DNA from 4 places in the Virgibacillus salinus genome. Region 3 is predicted to be linked to each of the others. Evidence: riboswitches for the same ligand, from Rfam matches in the RefSeq annotation. Region 3 holds a riboswitch; each other region holds the start of a gene.
The links. A riboswitch is a leader RNA that binds a small molecule or an ion and turns the genes downstream of it on or off. The one in region 3 is predicted to bind cyclic di-GMP.
Positions count from the first base shown of each region.

Region 1: another riboswitch for cyclic di-GMP. It lies ahead of BLS02_RS01085 (Spo0E family sporulation regulatory protein-aspartic acid phosphatase); the one in region 3 lies ahead of BLS02_RS05550 (anti-repressor SinI family protein).
Region 2: another riboswitch for cyclic di-GMP. It lies ahead of BLS02_RS18730 (hypothetical protein); the one in region 3 lies ahead of BLS02_RS05550 (anti-repressor SinI family protein).
Region 4: another riboswitch for cyclic di-GMP. It lies ahead of motA (flagellar motor stator protein MotA); the one in region 3 lies ahead of BLS02_RS05550 (anti-repressor SinI family protein).

Region 1 covers NZ_FNKD01000001.1:209,668-214,549, forward strand. Annotated here, with positions in the region: gene BLS02_RS01080 (lysophospholipid acyltransferase family protein) at 1-631, opposite strand, end outside; gene BLS02_RS01085 (Spo0E family sporulation regulatory protein-aspartic acid phosphatase) at 770-958, opposite strand; cyclic di-GMP riboswitch class I at 991-1,078, opposite strand; gene BLS02_RS01090 (hypothetical protein) at 1,270-2,022, shown strand; gene rlmH (23S rRNA (pseudouridine(1915)-N(3))-methyltransferase RlmH) at 2,109-2,588, shown strand; gene BLS02_RS01100 (hypothetical protein) at 2,654-2,866, shown strand; gene BLS02_RS01105 (Eco57I restriction-modification methylase domain-containing protein) at 2,914-4,882, shown strand, end outside.
Region 2 covers NZ_FNKD01000001.1:821,511-826,392, reverse strand. Annotated here, with positions in the region: gene BLS02_RS03970 (ABC transporter permease) at 1-169, opposite strand, end outside; gene BLS02_RS03965 (Lrp/AsnC family transcriptional regulator) at 450-899, shown strand; gene BLS02_RS03960 (M4 family metallopeptidase) at 955-2,607, opposite strand; gene BLS02_RS18730 (hypothetical protein) at 2,797-3,030, opposite strand; cyclic di-GMP riboswitch class I at 3,016-3,100, opposite strand; gene BLS02_RS03955 (ribonuclease HI family protein) at 3,268-3,678, shown strand; gene BLS02_RS03950 (amino acid ABC transporter ATP-binding protein) at 3,866-4,615, opposite strand; gene BLS02_RS03945 (amino acid ABC transporter permease) at 4,631-4,882, opposite strand, start outside.
Region 3 covers NZ_FNKD01000001.1:1,186,405-1,191,286, reverse strand. Annotated here, with positions in the region: gene BLS02_RS05565 (anti sigma factor C-terminal domain-containing protein) at 1-872, opposite strand, end outside; gene BLS02_RS05560 (RNA polymerase sigma factor) at 862-1,386, opposite strand; gene BLS02_RS05555 (helix-turn-helix domain-containing protein) at 1,585-1,917, opposite strand; gene BLS02_RS05550 (anti-repressor SinI family protein) at 1,998-2,126, opposite strand; cyclic di-GMP riboswitch class I at 2,151-2,235, opposite strand; gene BLS02_RS05545 (class D sortase) at 2,431-3,027, shown strand; gene BLS02_RS05540 (LCP family glycopolymer transferase) at 3,108-4,052, shown strand; gene BLS02_RS05535 (penicillin-binding transpeptidase domain-containing protein) at 4,150-4,882, shown strand, end outside.
Region 4 covers NZ_FNKD01000001.1:930,611-935,492, reverse strand. Annotated here, with positions in the region: gene BLS02_RS04420 (DUF3006 domain-containing protein) at 1-221, opposite strand, end outside; gene BLS02_RS04415 (MBL fold metallo-hydrolase) at 468-1,751, shown strand; gene BLS02_RS04410 (DUF3006 domain-containing protein) at 1,755-2,021, shown strand; gene motB (flagellar motor protein MotB) at 2,109-2,888, opposite strand; gene motA (flagellar motor stator protein MotA) at 2,866-3,666, opposite strand; cyclic di-GMP riboswitch class I at 3,787-3,871, opposite strand; tRNA gene BLS02_RS04395 (tRNA-Ala) at 4,097-4,169, shown strand; gene BLS02_RS04390 (M14 family metallocarboxypeptidase) at 4,390-4,882, shown strand, end outside.

The DNA.
Region 1 (4,882 bases), 980 kb from region 3:
TCTCGGACTGCCATTCCATTTCATTATGGTAAAGCGCTTCGGTTAGCTTTTGGTTTATGACGTCAGGTGAATCGTTTGAAAAAGCTCCCTGATCCCATTCTTTTTTATAGGAAATAGAGATTAAGCCTTTGCGATGTTTATCTGCCCACCTTGGATGAGTAAGATGGCCACCGCGAATAGTTGCAACTACAACTGGAATGTCTAACAGCTTGACTAGTTTCGCTGTTGAATAAATAAGCGGCTCGGTGTCACCATCCCAATTACGGTTCCCCTCTGGAAAAATACCAATAACCCGATTATGCTTTTTAGCTTTCAGCACACCTCTTATCGTGCTTGTATCATTTTTGAATTTCATCTTTGGAATGGCACCAACATAGTTTAATATTCTTTTTAAGAAAGGATTTCGAAAAAGAGGGTCAGCAGCAATGAAAGAAATCGGTTCTTTTACATAACTATTCAGAATCAGTGGATCCCAGTTATTTACGTGGTTGGATAAAATAATATAAGGTGGTTCCATATGAAGTGTATCATTGCGTTCAATTACTATTTTCGAACGATTTCTAGTAAAGAAGCGGATAGGAATTAACAGCATATTTATTATCCACATATTTGGTTTATTTTCGATACTCATAGTTTCACATCCAACGATAAAATTTATGAAATAATTACTCTATTATTTTACCATACTTAAATACAAAAAAAGCTATACCCCAATAGTGTACGGAGTATAGAGAGGCAGTGTTAGTACCACAAAAACATGAATTTAGAATTAATCTAGTTCATTTGCACAAAAAGACATTAGATCATTTCGTTGGTTGAGCTTCACATCTAATAATTGACTAACTTGTATTAATGAAGGATCTGTAAACTCACTTCCATTCGCTTTAACTTGATACATCAAAGATTTGAGCATTTTAATATCATCGTTAATAATCTTAAGAACATCTTCTATATCCAAATCACATCCCCCTTCCAGGAATAAGGAGTGTATTCGAAAGCTGGCTGACTTATTGGAATATCCAACTTAGTCCCTGTAGCTTTGCGTCATCATTTTTCAATGATTTTGCCATTTCGTACATGATGTGATGGTACTAACACAGTTTATTCTATAAAAGATATTATTCACAATATACTATATATACTGAATTAACGCAAAAATAATGAAAAGATACTGGAGAATTTTAAACTTGATTCACCTGGATTATTGTCCCGTCTTTTCATAATACGCATAGGATAATACAATAATATGAATAAGGAAGTGAGCAAGCGATGGGATTATATATTAATAATGATGATCATCCAGATGTCTTTATGAATGGCAGCGATATTCTGGAGCCGAACCAAGGATACTTTCGCGTAGATTATTTCTCCGAGATGATAAAAGAACAGAAAGAGCTAAATAAATCATTATCCAATTCATTCCGTGACTTAAAATCGTTATACCACCAACAAACTAATACGCAAGCAGGCAGATGGCAGGAGGTTGGCAAACAGCTGGAAGTATTAAAAGAAAGTAACCTTCAGCACCAAAATTTCGAGAATCAGGCTGTGCAATGGCTGACAACCCTAGATAGAAACAATGCAAAGTTACAAGCTATTCTGGAGAACGGTGGACTATTAAATAAGGAGATTGCAGAACAAGTCAATCTCTTAGGCGAATCGAATCAGGCTATTGTAGATCAGCTAGGAAAATATGAAACCTCAAGCCAGGCACTCGCATCACACATGAGTGAATTATATGATCTTAACAAAGAGATGTCAGAGTGGATATCCACACAAGACGATAACCAGGATCAAGTTATAAACCGGTTGGAAAACCAGGAAGCCCTGATGGAGAAAACGTTAAGGCAAATTGATCAGTTTCGATCTATTCTTTTTGAACGAACTAACTATATAGCAGAAAGTATTGAAAACAGTTATAACCTTACTTCCACATATGTCTATAAATTGATGACTGGATCAGAACAACCACTGTCCCTTTTCATGACGAAACAACGAGAAGAAGAGAGGAAGTCTGAATAACTGAGTGAAATGGCGATACTGGAATACGGTATCGTCATTCTTTGTTACAATGTAAACAAACGAAGTCCATAAAGGAATGAATTTGAATGAACATAAAAATTATCACAGTAGGAAAATTAAAGGAAAAATACCTCAAGCAGGGCATTGAGGAATATCTCAAACGATTAAGTACATATGCAAAAGTTCAAATTACCGAAGTCGCCGATGAAAAAGCCCCGGAAAATATGAGCGACGCTGAAATGATCGAAGTAAAACAAAAGGAAGGCGAACGCATTCTCGCTAACATCAAGCAGGATACCCATGTCATAACCCTCGAAATCAATGGCAAAATGCTAAGTTCTGAACAGCTCGCAGCCAAAATGGACGAGCTTGCCACCTACGGGAAAAGTAAGCTTGCATTTGTTATCGGCGGATCATTAGGCATTAGTGATGAAGTCCAAAAGCGGAGTGATCTTGCATTATCATTTTCCAAAATGACATTTCCGCACCAGGTGATGAGGCTTATATTGTTGGAGCAGATTTATCGTGGGTTTAGGATTAATTGGGGGGAACCGTACCATAAGTAAATGAGGTTTTTAAGCACAGTCTTCAGGACTGTGCTTATTTATTATGAAAAAAGGATGATGTTGAAATGGAAATCAAACAATTTGAAAGAATGATATGTGATTCTGTTAAAGATATTCAACAAGGAAAATTCCCCGAAGAATTAAATGAAGTCTTACATTTTGTCAACACGTTTGAAAGATTGGAAATAGAAACATCAAAAGTAGGTATCCAAATCATTCTAAACGATGGTTCTAAATTCAATTTATTTATCAATTGGCCAGAAAAGTGTGGCCAGTAAAGGTGAAGTGTGTTATATTATAGACACTAAATATAAGAGGTGTTTCTATGGATAATACATTGCGTTCAAAAAGGTATAAATTGATAATGAATTCCCCTGATTATAGAGAAAAGTTGGAGAAGCTTACGAAGGATATTAAAATCAGTGCTAAAAATTCGTTGAATGAAACTCACTTAGCTCAAGAATTTAGCTACCATTTAAAAAAGTTTTTGTCGGATGAACTTGGTATTGATAATATCAATTTAGATCCAGAGGTTAATGATAAAATTTTAGGACATAAATTTACAGGTAGAATGGACGCAGTCTCAAACAGTTTAATTTTTGAATATAAGCATCCATCTAAGTTATTAACAAAGAATGATAAAGAAAAGGCTCATAATCAAGTTGTTGATTACTTAGAACAACTTTTTGAATTGGAAGGCAAGCAATATAGAGCGATTCTTACAGATGGCATAAAAATAAAGTATTATTATTATGTCGATAACATCATCCGATGGACGAATTTTAGCGACATTGATTCTGATGATATAGCTGTTATTGTTAAGTCGATTATAAATTTCGATAATAAAAAATTCTTACCCGAAAATATTGTAAAGGATTTCAGCCTCAATTCGGAAAATTCCACTACCGCTGAATTAGCAAATGAACTTTTCAAAAGTTTAAATGGAGTAAATATAGACGAGAACACTAGTGTTATTTTCGAAGAGTGGAAAGTTCTATTTAATCTATCTGAAAATGATAACGGAAAAAGTGATGATATTAATAAACGAAGAAGAGAATTGGGAAAGCTATTCCAAGTAAAGATTGAAGAAAATGATACAGATTTTAAAAGTTTATATGCTTTACAAACAACCTACGCTATAATAGTAAAATTAATTGCTGCAAAAATTTTGACCTATAAACAATACGGAAAAGGCTTAGTATATTTCGAAGATTTAAGCACCCTAAATAATGCTGAACTCAGAGACTTTACAAATAAATTAGAAAATGGCCTTGATTTTCAAAATGAGGGTTATATTAACCTTTTAGAAGGCGATTTTTTCTCATGGTATGTTTTTGAGAATCAATGGAATGATGGGATTGCAAAAGCAATTAAAAAGGTTATAAAAATTATCGAGGGTTATTCATATATTACTTTTAAAGATGAATATGAACCGATTGATATCTTTAAGGACTTATACATGGAAGTAATGCCTAATGCAGTTCGACATAGCTTAGGTGAATATTTCACACCAAGTTGGTTAACGGATAGAGTCATTACTGAAAGCATAAAAGAAGTTAATAAAGAAAAGTGGAGAGCAATTGATCCCTGCTGTGGTACAGGCGTTTTCCTAATGACATCAATTAAGAAGATTATTGGACAGTATAAATTATCGGATCTAGATAAGGACAAAAAGAATAAACTGATAAATGAAATCACCGAAAGAGTAATTGGAATAGACATGAACCCCATCTCAGTACTCACATCTCGTGTAAGTTACTTTTTATCTGTGATGCCTTTAATAACTGAAGAAACCTCTATGGAAATACCTGTATATTTAGGTAACTCAGCAATTATTGGTGAAAAGGTTAACTTGGATGGAGTTGAGTGTTATTCGGTTGTTACAGGTTCTATTAACGGATTTTTTAATACAATTCTGCCTGTTAATTTAGTTGACAACGGTAACTTCTTAACTAAGATGAGTAGTTTAAATAAATATTTAAGAGTTGTCGATAAAGAAAAATGGGTTAAAAAATTCCTAGAGAATGTCTCTCAGAAGGATAAAAATGATAAAGTTGTTGAGGAAATTGAAAATTTAGCAGACAATTTATATGATTTGCAAGAAAAAAATTCAAATAATACCTGGTTAAGGATTATTGCTAATCAGTTACTTATCTCTTCTATAAAAAATATAGATATTATAGTAGGGAATCCGCCGTGGGTTAAGTGGGAACATTTACCACAAACATATGCCCAGACAATTAAAAAGCAATGTGTGGACCGGCACTTATTTTCAGGGCAGACTTATATGGGAG
Region 2 (4,882 bases), 360 kb from region 3:
ACCCTAAGTCTACTCTGATTGCTTCAAGATCTGAGTTACTTGCTGTAGGTCCACCAATGATGGTTGCAGGATCTCCGGGAGCAATAAACATACTCATAAACACTAAAAATGAGATACCCAACAACAATAAAACTAACTGGAACAGCCTTCTAACTACTAAACCGATCACTTTATCACTCCTCCATTCAATATATATTTAAAGTTGTCAAACTTTTTATTAAATTACTAAAATAGTACATAATTATGAATTGAAAGTCAATAGAATTTCAGACAAAAAGTATAATAAAATGGTGTAACCGATTCCATTAATGACAAATAAATGGTAAAAAAGTTTCATTTTGTATAAAATCAAGCATATTAACTTAGCTAAAAAGTTTTGTTAAAATGTCTATTTTCTGATATTATAAAAAAAGAAATCAAAAAATAGTAATTTTTAGGGGAAGTTAACTATGAAATATGATGATATAGATCGGAAAATTATAGAAGAATTAATTGTCGATGGAAGGTTATCGTATGTAGAGTTAGCTGAGAAGGTAGGTTTCTCACGTGTAGCTGTTAAAGATAGAATTAAGAACCTGAAGGATACTGGAGTAATCGAGAATTTTACTGTTACCATTAACTCAGAAAAGTTCGGGAAAAATGTTTCCGCTTTTTTTGAAGTAGATGTGGAACCAAAGCAGTTACAGAAAGTAGCGCAAAACCTTGCAGATAACCCCAATGTCGCTAGTGTATATCAAATGACTGGTCCCAGCACACTGCATATGCATGTACTTGTGGAGGACTTCAAAATGCTAGAAGTTTTTATTAACAACGAACTATATGCTGTTGAGGGCATAACAAGGGTAGAAAGTTCTATACTATTAAAAAGATTTAAAAGTCGGATAGGATATAAGCTGTAGATTATTAATAAAGCTTGCAAGGGAAACAATCCCCTGCAAGCTTTTAATTATATTGCTAGTAAATTCCTACCTGATCAAATCCACTAGCAACCTCTTCTGCTTCTATACTATCTTCACCATAAATATCTACCGCTGACTGTACGATAGCTGCTCGTGCAACACTAAAATCTGAATCCGGTGTTAAGTAAGTAGTTAATGCACGATAGTAAATATGCCCAAGTTTATCCTTGCCAATTTGCTGACCTATTAGGTATGCAGCATGGTTGGTAATGGACGAGTTAACATGAACACCACCATTATCTACCCAAATTGGCATATGATAGAATTCATCCATATGTTCAGGGTACATTCCGTCACCATATGGGGCTCTAGCGTCAGACACTGCAAATTGGTCTGGATTACTTAAGCTGCGTAATGCAACCCTTCCCTCTTCAATGGAGGCTGGCGCCATAATGTCTTCACCCAATTCCCAATCATCTTCATCGATAAGGGCTCCAAACACATCAGCGAATGACTCATTCAATGCACCTGATTTATTCCGGTAACGTAAATTTGCCGAGTGACTGATCACACCGTGAGTCATCTCATGAGCAGCGACATCAAGACCTGCCGATAGTGGTACCATAAACTCGCCATCCCCGTCACCATAAGTCATCTGACGTCCATTCCAAAAAGCATTATTATAATTGTTGCCAAAGTGAACGTAAGAAACGATAGCCATTCCATTACCGTCAAGGGAGTTACGATCATGTTCATTAAGGTAATAATCATATACAGTTTCTGAATTATAGTGTGCATCTACTGCCGGGTGTTGGTACTCATCCATCCAGGCTTCACTCTTGTTTTCGAAAATATTTCCAGTGTTATAATCATATGTGTAAATACCTTCTAGACTATTATGTGATTCATCATATAACTTAAATGTGGTGCTTTCATCAGGTTGTATTTCCATCGTTGTGTGAAGCTGTCGCTTTGCACCGTGCACCCCTTCGCCTACACCTTTGTGTGCCTTCTTTTCGATTTCATCGGCATGCAATAACGCATTATACTTATCAATGACATCTCCCGATTTGGCATCAACAAATACAAACCAGTTGCCAGGTTTGTCACCAAGGAAATTAACATTAATTTTATAGGCTAGATTACTTTCTCCTTCGAATGAATAAACAACGAGGTCAGAGGTAGGTTTATACGCAAGTTTTTCTGGAGCATTCACTGATGACTTAGCTTGGTGTATAGCTTCGCTGATGTCAACGGAAGGATTGGTGTTAATAACATTACCTTCAACTACTTTATTATGGTTGCCATTTACTGCAACAACCTCATTTTTCTTGTTAAAGTGAACAATTATTTCTGTACCTTCTACAGGCACTCCATTTTTCGTTTGATCAAAGCGAATGTGTGTCATTCCAAGATCATCTTTTTGAACATCTTTAACCTTTAGATTTTCCTCTGGATTCTTAATCCCAAACCTTTTTTCATTTTGCTTCAGGAAATTAACCGCATTTGAGGCATTGCTGTCTTTAAACTTTTTTGCGACTTTTCCCTTAACAAATATAGGGACATTCGCATTTGCATTCCACTTCTTCTCTTCTTGCACACTGCTAAAACTAGAGTCTTGCGGTTTAGCTAACACGTCACTCACTGTGACCGAGCCAATTAATAGCGCTGAAGACAGAACAACAGGAACAATATACTTTTTCTTCAATATTATACCTCCTATTTAATTTGATAGTTTTATTATAGATTAGTAGACCGATAATTTCATGATTAATTAGAATTGTTTTAATTTTATGATAAATGGTTATGTTTACCTAATATGGTTATTGATTAGGGTAATAGAGACTATCTTTTAACTTCATAGAAGTAATAGCAATTTAATCAAAAAAAGCACCATTCAGGCGCTTTTTTTGTCTTTCACTATGTAGTTCATTGCTGCTTCTTCATGATAATTAATTTTCTGTTCAAGCTCATGTTTGAATCTCTCATCAAGACAATCGGAAACAACAGTTGATAATTCCCTCAGTCTTAATTGATGCCAAAAAAACCTACCACGATAGTAAAATTTCTTCAAACATATTCCTGCTTGCAATGCCATAAATCGACGGAGGTCGTATTCGATATCTGGCAAGCATTGTCATCCGACTTTAGCCCCTGTAGTTTTGCGTCATCGCTTTTCAACGATTTTGCCCTTTCGTACAATTTATGTTGTTAGTTGTATTACCGTGTATATAGTCACGGTTTTTAATGATTCTTTATGCCTGTTTATAAAAGCTAATTTCTTTGCGGAGCAAAATAATTCAGGTAAACTGTACGCTAAACTGATATAATTTCTTTACAAGACTCGCTTAAAAAGGAGATAAAAGCATTGATTAATGTTTACACAGATGGGGCATCAAATGGCAACCCGGGAATTAGTGGTGCTGGTGTTTATATAAAAGCAAACGGAAAAATATACGAATATTCATTTCCATTAGGAGAAATGTCTAACCATGAAGCAGAATTTCATGCTGTGTTAAAAGCATTGGAAATTTGCCTGGAAAATTTTCCAGATGAAATACTGTCATTTCGGTCGGATTCAAAGCTAGTAGTAGATACAATTGAAAAAGATTTCACGAAAAATCAAACCTTTCTCCCCTTACTTGAGAAAATTAGAGATAATTCAAGCAGCTTTCCATACTTTTTTATCAAGTGGATACCTGATAAAAATAACTACGCAGATAAATTGGCGAGAAAAGCTATTCAACGGGACGGAGGGTCAGGTTCCTCGTCCCATTAATGCCAATCCCGAGGTCGCCCCTCGCCCCATTAGAAAACTTGGCTTATCGCCAAGCTTTAATATAGATAAGCCTTAGTTGCAATTATGCAGTAAGAAAGTATCTACACTTTCTTACTTGTCAAAAAAGCTGAAATTCCTCCTAAATGGAATTTCGGCTTTTTACATTCATACCCAGAACCCTGGTCCGTTACGCTGGATTCAGTATCCTTTTCAGAAACTGCTTCGTCCGCTCTTCTTTTGGTTCCTTAAGCACTTGACTTGGAGGACCTTGTTCGACGATATAACCTTCATCCATAAACAGGACTTCATCGGATACCTGTTCGGCAAATTGTAATTCGTGGGTTACGACAACCATTGTCCAATTTTCTTTTACCAGGTCTTTGATGACGGATAATACTTCTCCGATTAACTCTGGGTCTAATGCAGAAGTAGGTTCATCAAATAACATCAGTTCAGGTTTAATTGCCAATGCTCGTGCAATACCAACCCGTTGCTGCTGACCGCCGGATAACTGATTTGGGTAAAGATTTGCTTTATCCTTTAACCCTACTTTTGTAAGCAACTCTATTGCCCTGTTTTGCTCCTCTTCCTTCTTACCTCTTTGCACAATAATGGGACCCTCTGTCACATTCTCCAGTGCAGTTTTATGTGGAAAAAGATTATAGGATTGGAACACCATCCCGGACTTTCTTCTCAATTTCAATACATCCCGTTTATGGATTTTGTTGGAAAAATCCAGATTAAAAGAATCATGAAATGAAAAGGTTCCTTCATTTGGCTGTTCCAATGCATTCAGGCAGCGAAGTAGTGTTGTTTTCCCTGAACCTGAAGGACCTATAATTGATAATACTTTTCCTTTTTCGATTGTTAAATTTATGTCTTTCAATACTTCCAACTCTCCAAATGATTTGGTCAAGCCATTCACAGTTAAATACACAGATAATTCACCTTCCTAGGAAGAAATATGACGCTCCAGTCGGGTTTCGATTGCCTGCTGAACAAGTGACAACAGAAAGCAAACAACCCAATATAAAAATGCCGCTTCAATATATATAAGCATGAAATCGTATGTTACAGCCGCAATCTCTTGTGCCTTCCTGAACAACTCCGTGACAAGAATTAACGAAGCAAGCGACGTATCCTTCACCAGACTGATAAACGTATTGGATAACGGTGGCACGGATACCCTTGTCGCTTGAGGAAG
Region 3 (4,882 bases):
TCTTTACCACTGTAATTCCCATTTTCAGTAAGCCACTTAATATCCTCGTAAAATTGATCAATTGATTGTTCTATCGTTACTTTATTAAGAGGACTAACAGAGGATGAATGCCTGTTCTTATCATCATAAGTAATTTGAGGCCTTAGCAATAGGGACTGGACAAATGTTAATTGACCACTTCCATGGCTAGATGTCTCAAATTCTGTTAACTCGCCACCATAAACTGGCATGCGGTAAACCTGGATGTCATATGCTTCTAGCTTATCTAATAATGCTCTGGATTTCATTGGTGTTTTTACAGAAAATTGCGCTTGGGCAACATGACCTTCATCTATTTTCGTTAGCTGCTTTCTCAAATGTTCTTTACTCCCTGACTCTGCATTCGAACTTTCCCTTCCTAGTATCTTCGGTGGTATGGCAAAATTGCGGACTTTGTTCTCATATAAATATTTTTCATCAAAATTTAACGAGTAACTCACCTTGCCAAACAAATGCTTTTCCGCTTGAACTTCACCAATAACCACATCCCACTCCCCGACATTACGGTAAAGCTTTAATGTAGTTGACTGTGTCAGGAAAGAATTAATTTCCGCATGCGCACTATACCTATGGTTAACTTCCACTCCAGAATACCTTGTTTCAACAAGAGTTGTTACAAGCCTGTCAAATTCTGCTTGTTTGCCTGACATATCATAATACATGCCCACAGGAATCATATAAGCTATATAAATCAGAAAAATAAGCAGAATTGTTCTAATAACAGTAAATCCAATTGATAGTCTTGTTCGCCACACCATCCTTCTCGCGCTCTTTTTATCTAAATTAGCTTGGTCTTTCTCTTCCCAACCTTCCAAAACATTATCATCTTTCATCTGAACATTCTCCCTTCAGCAGCTGATCATAATACCGAAACTTTTTCCTCGCACGGAACAGCGTTGTTTTAACCTGACTAAGTGATAGATTCATAGCCGTAGCCACTTCCTGATATGTAAAACCTTGAATTTCACGTATGTAAAGAATGGTACGCATTCGTTCAGGCAAACGACAAAGAACTTCTTCAATATGTTCCTGTTTCGTAAGGTTCTCTAACTGCGCCTCAGGATTTCCGATACTATCTATGTCAGCACGTTCCAGTTGAATTCGTTCCACCATACGCTGTTCTGACTTCGACTTTCTTGTCCAATCGATGTAAAGGTTACGAGCTACCTTAAAAAGCCACGCTTTTGCCTGTGCCATATTTTTCACTTCTAACGAAATCATCGCCCGATAAAACGTCTCCTGCAAAAGCTCTTCAGCAACCTGTTTATTTCGGCTCATCTGCAATAAATAACGGTACAGCGGAAGTTGATATGCCTCAAACAAATCTGTAAATATGGTTTTTTTCAATCAACTCCCGCCCCCTTCTATATAATTAAACGATTGAACAATCCGTTTGTTACATGAAATTTTTATATAATCTGTTGCTTACATCGACTTATCGTTAAAAGGGATTCTTATAAAACCTCATTGTTGCACTTAAGCTGTAAAAAAGTATTTCTGTTTGCAAAATAAAAAACCGCAAGCCATTAGCTTTACGGTCAGCACTTATTTATCCTGTTCTTTTCGCCACTTAGTAAACTCAAGGTACTCTTTAAATTGCTCTTTTGAGACACCCGAATCCATTGCTTCCTGAACAATTTTCAACCACTCGCCATCTAATTGTTCCTCTGTCTCTTTCCATTTATCTTCTAATATTAACTCATTCACTGGGACTCCCAGTACTGAACTAATTTTTTCAATAAACTGGATCGATGGATTAGTTTGAAGGCTTCGTTCAATAGAGCTTAAATAGGATTTGGCTACACCAGCTTTATCTGCGAGTTCAGAAATCGACATCTTTTTTTCTTGACGTAGTTGCTTTATTTTTTCACCGATCAAGTAATACACCTTCTTTCAAAAAAATTATAACACAAAAAGGTGTATGGTTCTATATAAAGCACAAGAATTTTTTTAATTATTTATTCATTTTGTTTAATTCCTGCCAAAAACAACCTAACCTCCTCCAAAGTTAACCCGATAGTTTTCGCCTCTTTCATCAGTTCCAGCCACTCATAATCAATCTCTCTGTTCTTTTTTACATTTATCATCCCTATCGTCCCCCATTTAAATTCCCAGGCAGTCCAGCCGCCATAGCTATAAAGCTTTAGACCCGTGACTTTGCGCCCCCATTTTTCAATAAGTTTGCTATTTTCTGAGGAACCATCATTTTATAATGACTACTATACTATATTTATGGGGGTTTTTGGGTGTCTTGTTTTGTCATAATTCAACTAGTTTTGTAATTTTCCGAAAATATTTTATCGATATAGGTCATTTGAATCATTTCTGCTATTGAAAACTTTTCGATATAGGCTTATATTCAATATAAGTCATCTTTTAATGGAGGCAAAAATGAAGAAGCTCGCTTTAGTACTATTAGCAATAGGTTTTGTTACCATATCAATTGGAGGATACCAATGGCTCGGAACAAAACATGCACAAGAAAATAGTCTTGAAGAAGCTCAAACTATAATCGCAGAACAAAATTATGAAACATCTGACACCGCAAAAACGTCTACTACTATAGTGGAGAACATTTCTCATTCTATTGGAGAAACTGTAGGAATATTACATATACCACAACTTGATGCAGATTTGCCCATTGTAGAAGGAACTGACGAAGATGAACTTGAAAAAGGAGTTGGCCATTATGCAGGTACAGCATTTCCAACGCAAAATGATCAAATTGTCTTATCAGGTCACCGTGACACAGTGTTTCGCAGAATGGGAGAACTAGAACTTGGTGACACATTAACGTTACAATTAGAATATGGTAGCTTTTCCTATGAAATTGTAAACACAGAGATTGTTGATGCAGAAGACCGCTCAATAATTGTTTCAACATCACCAGAAGAAGTATTGACCATGACGACGTGTTATCCATTCTCATTTGTTGGCAACTCACCAGAACGCTACGTCATCACAGCTTTACCAATTATAAAAGAATAATAGACTAAAATGACTTGTTTCGATATAATTTATCTTATATTTGATTATTTTATTTCTGAAACGACAGAGGAGAATAACTTGTGGATTCAAGAATTGAAAAACGAAATGAAAAAAAGAAACGTAAATGGCCATATTGGGTAGGCGGTGTCATTGTCGCTTTACTATTAATTGTTGGTACTTATCTATTCTATATTTACGATAAGGTCGGAGATACCGTTGATGTTATGCATGAACCACTTGCACGGGATGAAAATCCGGATCGCCAAAAAGAACTTAATTCACTTTTTAATAAAAACAACTCCATAAATATTCTATTACTTGGAGTAGACGAACGGGAAAATGATAAAGGCCGTTCAGATACAATGATATTAATGTCATTAAATCCTCAAATAAATTCAATGAAAATGTTGAGTATACCTCGTGATACGTACGTTGATATTCCTGACCGCGGAATGGATAAAATCAATCATGCTTATGCGTTCGGAGGTGTCGGTTTATCCGTACAAACTGTGGAGAATAATTTTGATGTGCCCATACATTTTTATGTGAAAGTTAATATGGAAGGTTTCAAGCAAGGTATTGATGCTTTAGGTGGCGTAACGATTACCAATGACCGTGCATTTTCACAGGGTGGAGTAGACTTCCCTACAGGTGAAATTAACCTGAACGGTGAAGAAGCACTAAAATACATTCGCATGCGTAAAGGTGACCCAAGAGGAGACATCGGGCGTAATGAACGCCAGCGTAGTGTTATTAAAGCCGCTATCGGTGAAGCTGCCAGTTTCTCAAGCATTACGAAAATTACTGACATTCTAGGAATTCTTGGGGGTAATGTAAAAACCGACCTTAACATGGATCAAATGCAAACACTGTTTTCAGATTATCGTCAAACACGAAACAACATCGATACTATGGAGATAAGTGGCAGTGGTCAAATGATTGAAAATATTTGGTACTATATTGTTCCCGATGAGGAAATGAACCGTGTTCAAACTGAAATACAAGAGCACATGAAAGCGAAGTAAGTCATCCAATGATGGCTTTTTGCTTTTATATACATGTTTTTGTATATGGAAAGTGGTATGATTAATTTAGAGTTTATAGAAGATTGAGGGGGTCATTATGAAAAAAATAATCGCTTTAATTCCTATTGTATTGTTAGTTCTTGTTGCTGCGTGTTCTAATGATGAGGTAACACCACAAGATCGCTTTGATCAATATGTGAAACATTGGAATGAGCAGGAATTTAACGAGATGTACAATATGAGTACTACTACTTCAACTGAAAAATATGCGAAAGAAGACTATGTTGAACGATATAAAAATATTTATGAAGATTTAAACATTGATAATCTAAACATTACGTATGACAAATTATCTGAAGAAAAAATGGAAACAGCAATGGAAAAAGGAACAGCTCAATTTCCTTTCACAGTCGAAATGGAAACCATTGCAGGCCCTATTACATTTGATTATAAAGCAACACTTATTGTAGAAGGAGAAGAAGAAAATGCTAATTGGTTTGTAAAATGGGACCCAGGCTTTATCTTCCCAGCAATAAAAGATGGTGGTGAAATTGGTCTATCCAATATAAAACCTGAACGGGGTGAAATACTCGATCGGAATCAATTGCCACTAGCCTTAAATGATACCGTTCATAACGTCGGCATCGTTCCAGGAAAATTAGGTTCTAATCCTGAAAAAGCAAAACAGAAGATCTCTGACTTATTGGGAATGTCTATTGAATCGATAAATAAAAACCTAGATGCTGGGTGGGTGGAACCAGATTTATTTGTTCCACTTAAAAAAGTACCTAAATCAGCAGAACAAACGCTTAATCAGTTATGGGAAGTTA
Region 4 (4,882 bases), 260 kb from region 3:
TTAATCTGGAGCCATGTATTCGGTGTACTCCCAGGTGGTAATGTATGCATCGGTACAACAAGTTCTTGCTGCAATTCTTCCAGTAAAATAACGGCCTGATTACCATCTTCAATTCGGTCCAATACTCCGGCTGTAATCAGTTCTGAATTGACGTCAGAATCCAGGTAAGTCAATGACAACAAAAACAGTACCAACAGGTAATACTTCCAGACAATATTCATGAGTTGCTCCTTGTTTAACTTTTTTTCTATTATGACAAGATAGATCGCAATTTGCACATAACGATAATTGGAAAAGCGGAGCAGACATCTAAGGGAAAATTAAATTCTTTCCTTAGAAAAAATTAAATTTTCACGTACAAAACTCAGTTCAAAAATCAATTATGATCATTTTGTATATAGATTTTCCCTAATAGCTCTGATACGCTTAAAGATAAGCAATAGTTAGGCGATTGGGGAGACATTAAGATGACCAAAAAATATTTATTTATTCTAATTTTCGCTATTCTGGTAGCATGCGGCCAAAACACAGATCAAGGTTCAACTGATCAACAAAAGGGCACAAACCATTCGGAATCAGTAAAAGATTCATTACAGGATAAGGAGAAACCGAAAGAGCAAGATTCAAACCAAAGCGAAACCGATGGAGCTACCAAACCAATTTCAGATGATAAACCTGTTAAAAAGAGCAATTCATTATCAGATTTGAAGGTTCACTACATCGATGTTGGACAAGCTGACGCTACCCTTTTTCAATATAAGAGTAATGGTGAGCAATACACTATATTATTTGATACTGGAGATTGGCAAGGAAATGAGGTGGCTAACTACCTTTTAGCACAAGGTGTTTCTTCTATCGATGTGCTCATTGTCAGTCATGCTGATGCTGATCACTCCGGGCAATTGGCAGATGTCATGAACACATTTGATGTTGGCGAAGTTTGGATGTCTGGAAATGAAAGTTCATCACAAACATTTCAACAAGGTATGAAAGCTGTTCTGGCAAGTGATGCTGACTACGATGAGCCAAGAACCGGAGACACGTTTGAAATTGGTACGATGGACATAACCGTTCTCCATCCAAGCAGTATTTCTGGCAACACAAACGAAGAATCCATTTCCGCAAAATTCACATATGGCGACATGAGCTTCCTGTTCACTGGCGATGCTGATCGTGATAGCGAAATGGAAATGGTAAACAGCGGAAATAATGTTAATGCTGACATTGTGCAATTAGGACACCACGGATCCAACACATCCAGTAGTCCAGCCTTTATTGATGCAGTAAGTCCTGAAATAGCCATTTACAGTGCAGGAGCAGATAACCAATATGGACACCCTCATGCCGAAGTGATTTCACTTATTCAAAACGCTGGGATCAAATTATATGGTACTGATGTTCATGGAACGATTGTTGTAACAACGGATGGAAAAGACTATACCATCCAAACAAAAGAAGATGGCACAATCAGCCCAAGTAACAGCGATTCCTCAGATAACTCATCCAATAATGATACAAATAATCAATCAACTAGCACGGAAAATAAGACAGCAACTAGGGACTGTATTAACATCAACAATGCATCATCTAATAAATTGCAGGAAATTATCCATATCGGTCCGGCACGTGCAGAGGATTTGATGAAATTACGTCCATATCAATCAGTAGATGATTTAACAGATGTTAGTGGAATTGGTCCATCGCGGATAGCCGATATCAAAAGCCAAGGCTTAGCATGTACAGGAGGATAAAACATGAGAGGAATACTAGATCGATTTGAAGACAATAACAAAGCCGTCATCCTCATTGAGGAAACCAAGGAAGAAGTGGTCATTCCGGTTGATGAATTACCTAATGGCAGCAGCGAAAATACGTACTTCATTATGGAAAAAATAGACGATAAGTACCAGATTGTTTCGATTGATGAAGCAACCACCCAAAAGGAAGCTGAAGAAACATCTGATTTAATGGCAAAATTACGTGCAAAAAGTAAAGGGAGTAAGTTTAAGAAGAAGCAATAATATGAAAAGCCGAAATCCTATATGGACTCCAGCTTTTAGTTTATTTATCGATAAAAATTGACAAAAATCGGGAAGTGACAGGCACCACTACAATTCTTCTTTAATATCATAATTAGGCAATACCAGCACTTCTACTCGTCTGTTTTTTGCCCGATTTTGATCATTGGTGTTCGGTACTAGTGGTTTATGTTCACCAAACCCCTTTGCACTGAATGTTCTTGGGTCAAGTTTGTCATTCTCTAGTATTAAACGCATGAAGTTAACCGCTCGCATGACACTTAAATCCCAATTCGATGAGAATTTACTAGTACGAATTGGCCGTTCATCTGTATGTCCACTGACTACTATTTGATGTGGTGGATCCGTGTACAAAAAGGTTGATATAGCACTTGCAATTTTCCTGCCTTCTCCCCTCACCACCGCGCTTCCAGAATCAAATGTTACATCATTGATAATAGTAACTAATAATCCTTCTCCAGTTAACTTTGTTCCTAACTTTTCGGCAAGATTGTTTTCAGTTATATATTCATTTATTCTCTTCTGCAGCAATTCCAATCTATTTAACTCTTGTTCACTGTCACTTAACTTTTCTTCTTTTTCCTCTTCCTCAGGTTTTTCAGTCTCCTCTTCATCCTCTTCCACATCCTGAGGCATCTCTACTGTGCTATTACTTTCTTCTAGTATCCCATCGCCCCCGGAAAACTCACTATTAAACACGCGAGAGAGCTCCTCATATTTTTTTGCATCTAGCTCACTCATCGCAAATAAAACTATGAATAATGCCAGGAGCAGCGTTAATAAATCCGCATAAGGAAGCAACCAGGATTCACTCATATGAGTTTCATCATTCTTTTTCTTTCTGCGCATCTGATCCCTCCTGGTCTAACTTCGATAACTCTTTTGGAGATAAATATGAACTTAATTTATCCCGAATCAGCTGTGGGGATTCACCATTTGTTATGGATAAGACACCTTCAATTATGATTTGTTTCATCAGCACCTCTTTTTTTGATTTCTCTTTAAGTTTGTTTGCAAAAGGGTGCCACAATACATAACCAGAAAATATACCAAACAGAGTTGCGATAAAAGCCGAAGAGATAGCATGTCCTAAAGCCTCCATGTCATTCATATCACCTAAAGCAGCGATTAAACCGACAACCGCCCCCAACACACCAAGCGTTGGAGCGTATGTACCAGCCTGTGAAAAGACGGAAACACCTTTCTGATGCCTCTCTTCCATAGCGTCAATTTTTTCTAACATAAGCTCTCTAATAAACTCCGTTGATTGCCCATCAACAGCCAACTGGATGCCTGACGACAAAAAACTGTCATCCACCTGTTCTATTTTAGACTCAAGCGATAGTATTCCTTCTTTCCGAGTAAGCTCTGCCCATTCAGTAAATCTATCAACAGTTTGTTTTACATCGTTCTGCTTATCTTCCTTAAATAGTATTATAAATAGTCTCGGTACCTTTTTAATCGTTTCCATTGGAAAAGCAATACACACAGACGCAGCTGTTCCGAAAAATATAATAATAAAAGCAGCAGGATTAACTAACGCTGCGGGATTAACACCTTTAAGTGTCATACCTATCCCAATAGCTAAAAATCCGATAAAAATGCCAATAATTGATGTCTTATCCATCATTATGTACCTCCTTGAAGATAGGGAATAACTGAGAATTCCCGATTTTCCTATAATTAAAAATAGCCTACCAAAAATGATAGACTTTAATTAGCTTAACTACTAATCTTTTCATCCTTTTTCGGTAACCCGGCGATCATAGTCATAAAACCTTAGACCCGTGGCTCTGCGTCCTTACCTTTCAATAAGTTTGCCGTTATCGCAGGTTATTCAACTTTTTTCTCATCAATCAACCCTTATTTTTATTAGAAGTTTCATACTAACTATATCGTTCAAAATTCCGGAAAGTTGAATATCAAAAGGGAAGAAAAAATATTTCGAAAAATTTAACATGTGTTGTGGCCAGTATGATTGCGCCTTCTGATACTCTAAAATCATCTGATACCTTGAAAAAAATAAAGAAAATGCTTATAATAAAGTCTGACTCAACGGGGCATTAGCTCAGCTGGGAGAGCATCGTGCTGGCAGCGCGAGGGTCAGCGGTTCGAGCCCGCTATGCTCCATCCAACTTAAGTCTTGTGGTATCAAGGGGTAAATAGAAATATCCACTTACATCATGTAAGTGGTTTTTTTGCGTTGTGTGCGAAAAACCCAAAGGTACAAACTATAAAATATATAAATGAAATTTTTATATTATTCTTTACTAATACTTTACTTTGAACCTTTTTTATTAATTTTGAACTGATATAATAAAGACTAACTATTATTATGGAGGGGTGTTTTTTGAGGTATAAACTATTAATAAATATTATATTTTTTATTGTATTAATGGGATTGGTGAGTCAACCTATCTTTACATCTGCTGAAGAGGTGGAAGCATCTAGAGCAGTGTCTATGGATGGAACTCTTCAAGTATATGTCGATAAAGATGTTGAATCAGAAGTATTAATAGAATATGAACTGGGTACTATTATCAATTACCAGAAAGATGAAAATGACGGTAATTGGTTAAATGTAGAAGTAATTATTGGCGAGGAAACAAAGAAAGGATATGTACATAAAGATGACGTTACATTGATCGAACCCGAAACACAAGATCTTCAGGGTGTAGTAATTCCTGATGTCATGAACGTTTATCAAAAGCCAGTTGAGAATTCTATTGTAATGAAATCTATTGAAAAAGGTACATTAGTATCTTATCAAACATTCACTAATGGTTGGTACGAGATAACATTAAATGCTGATGGGAAAGAAACAACAGGTTACATAATCGCAG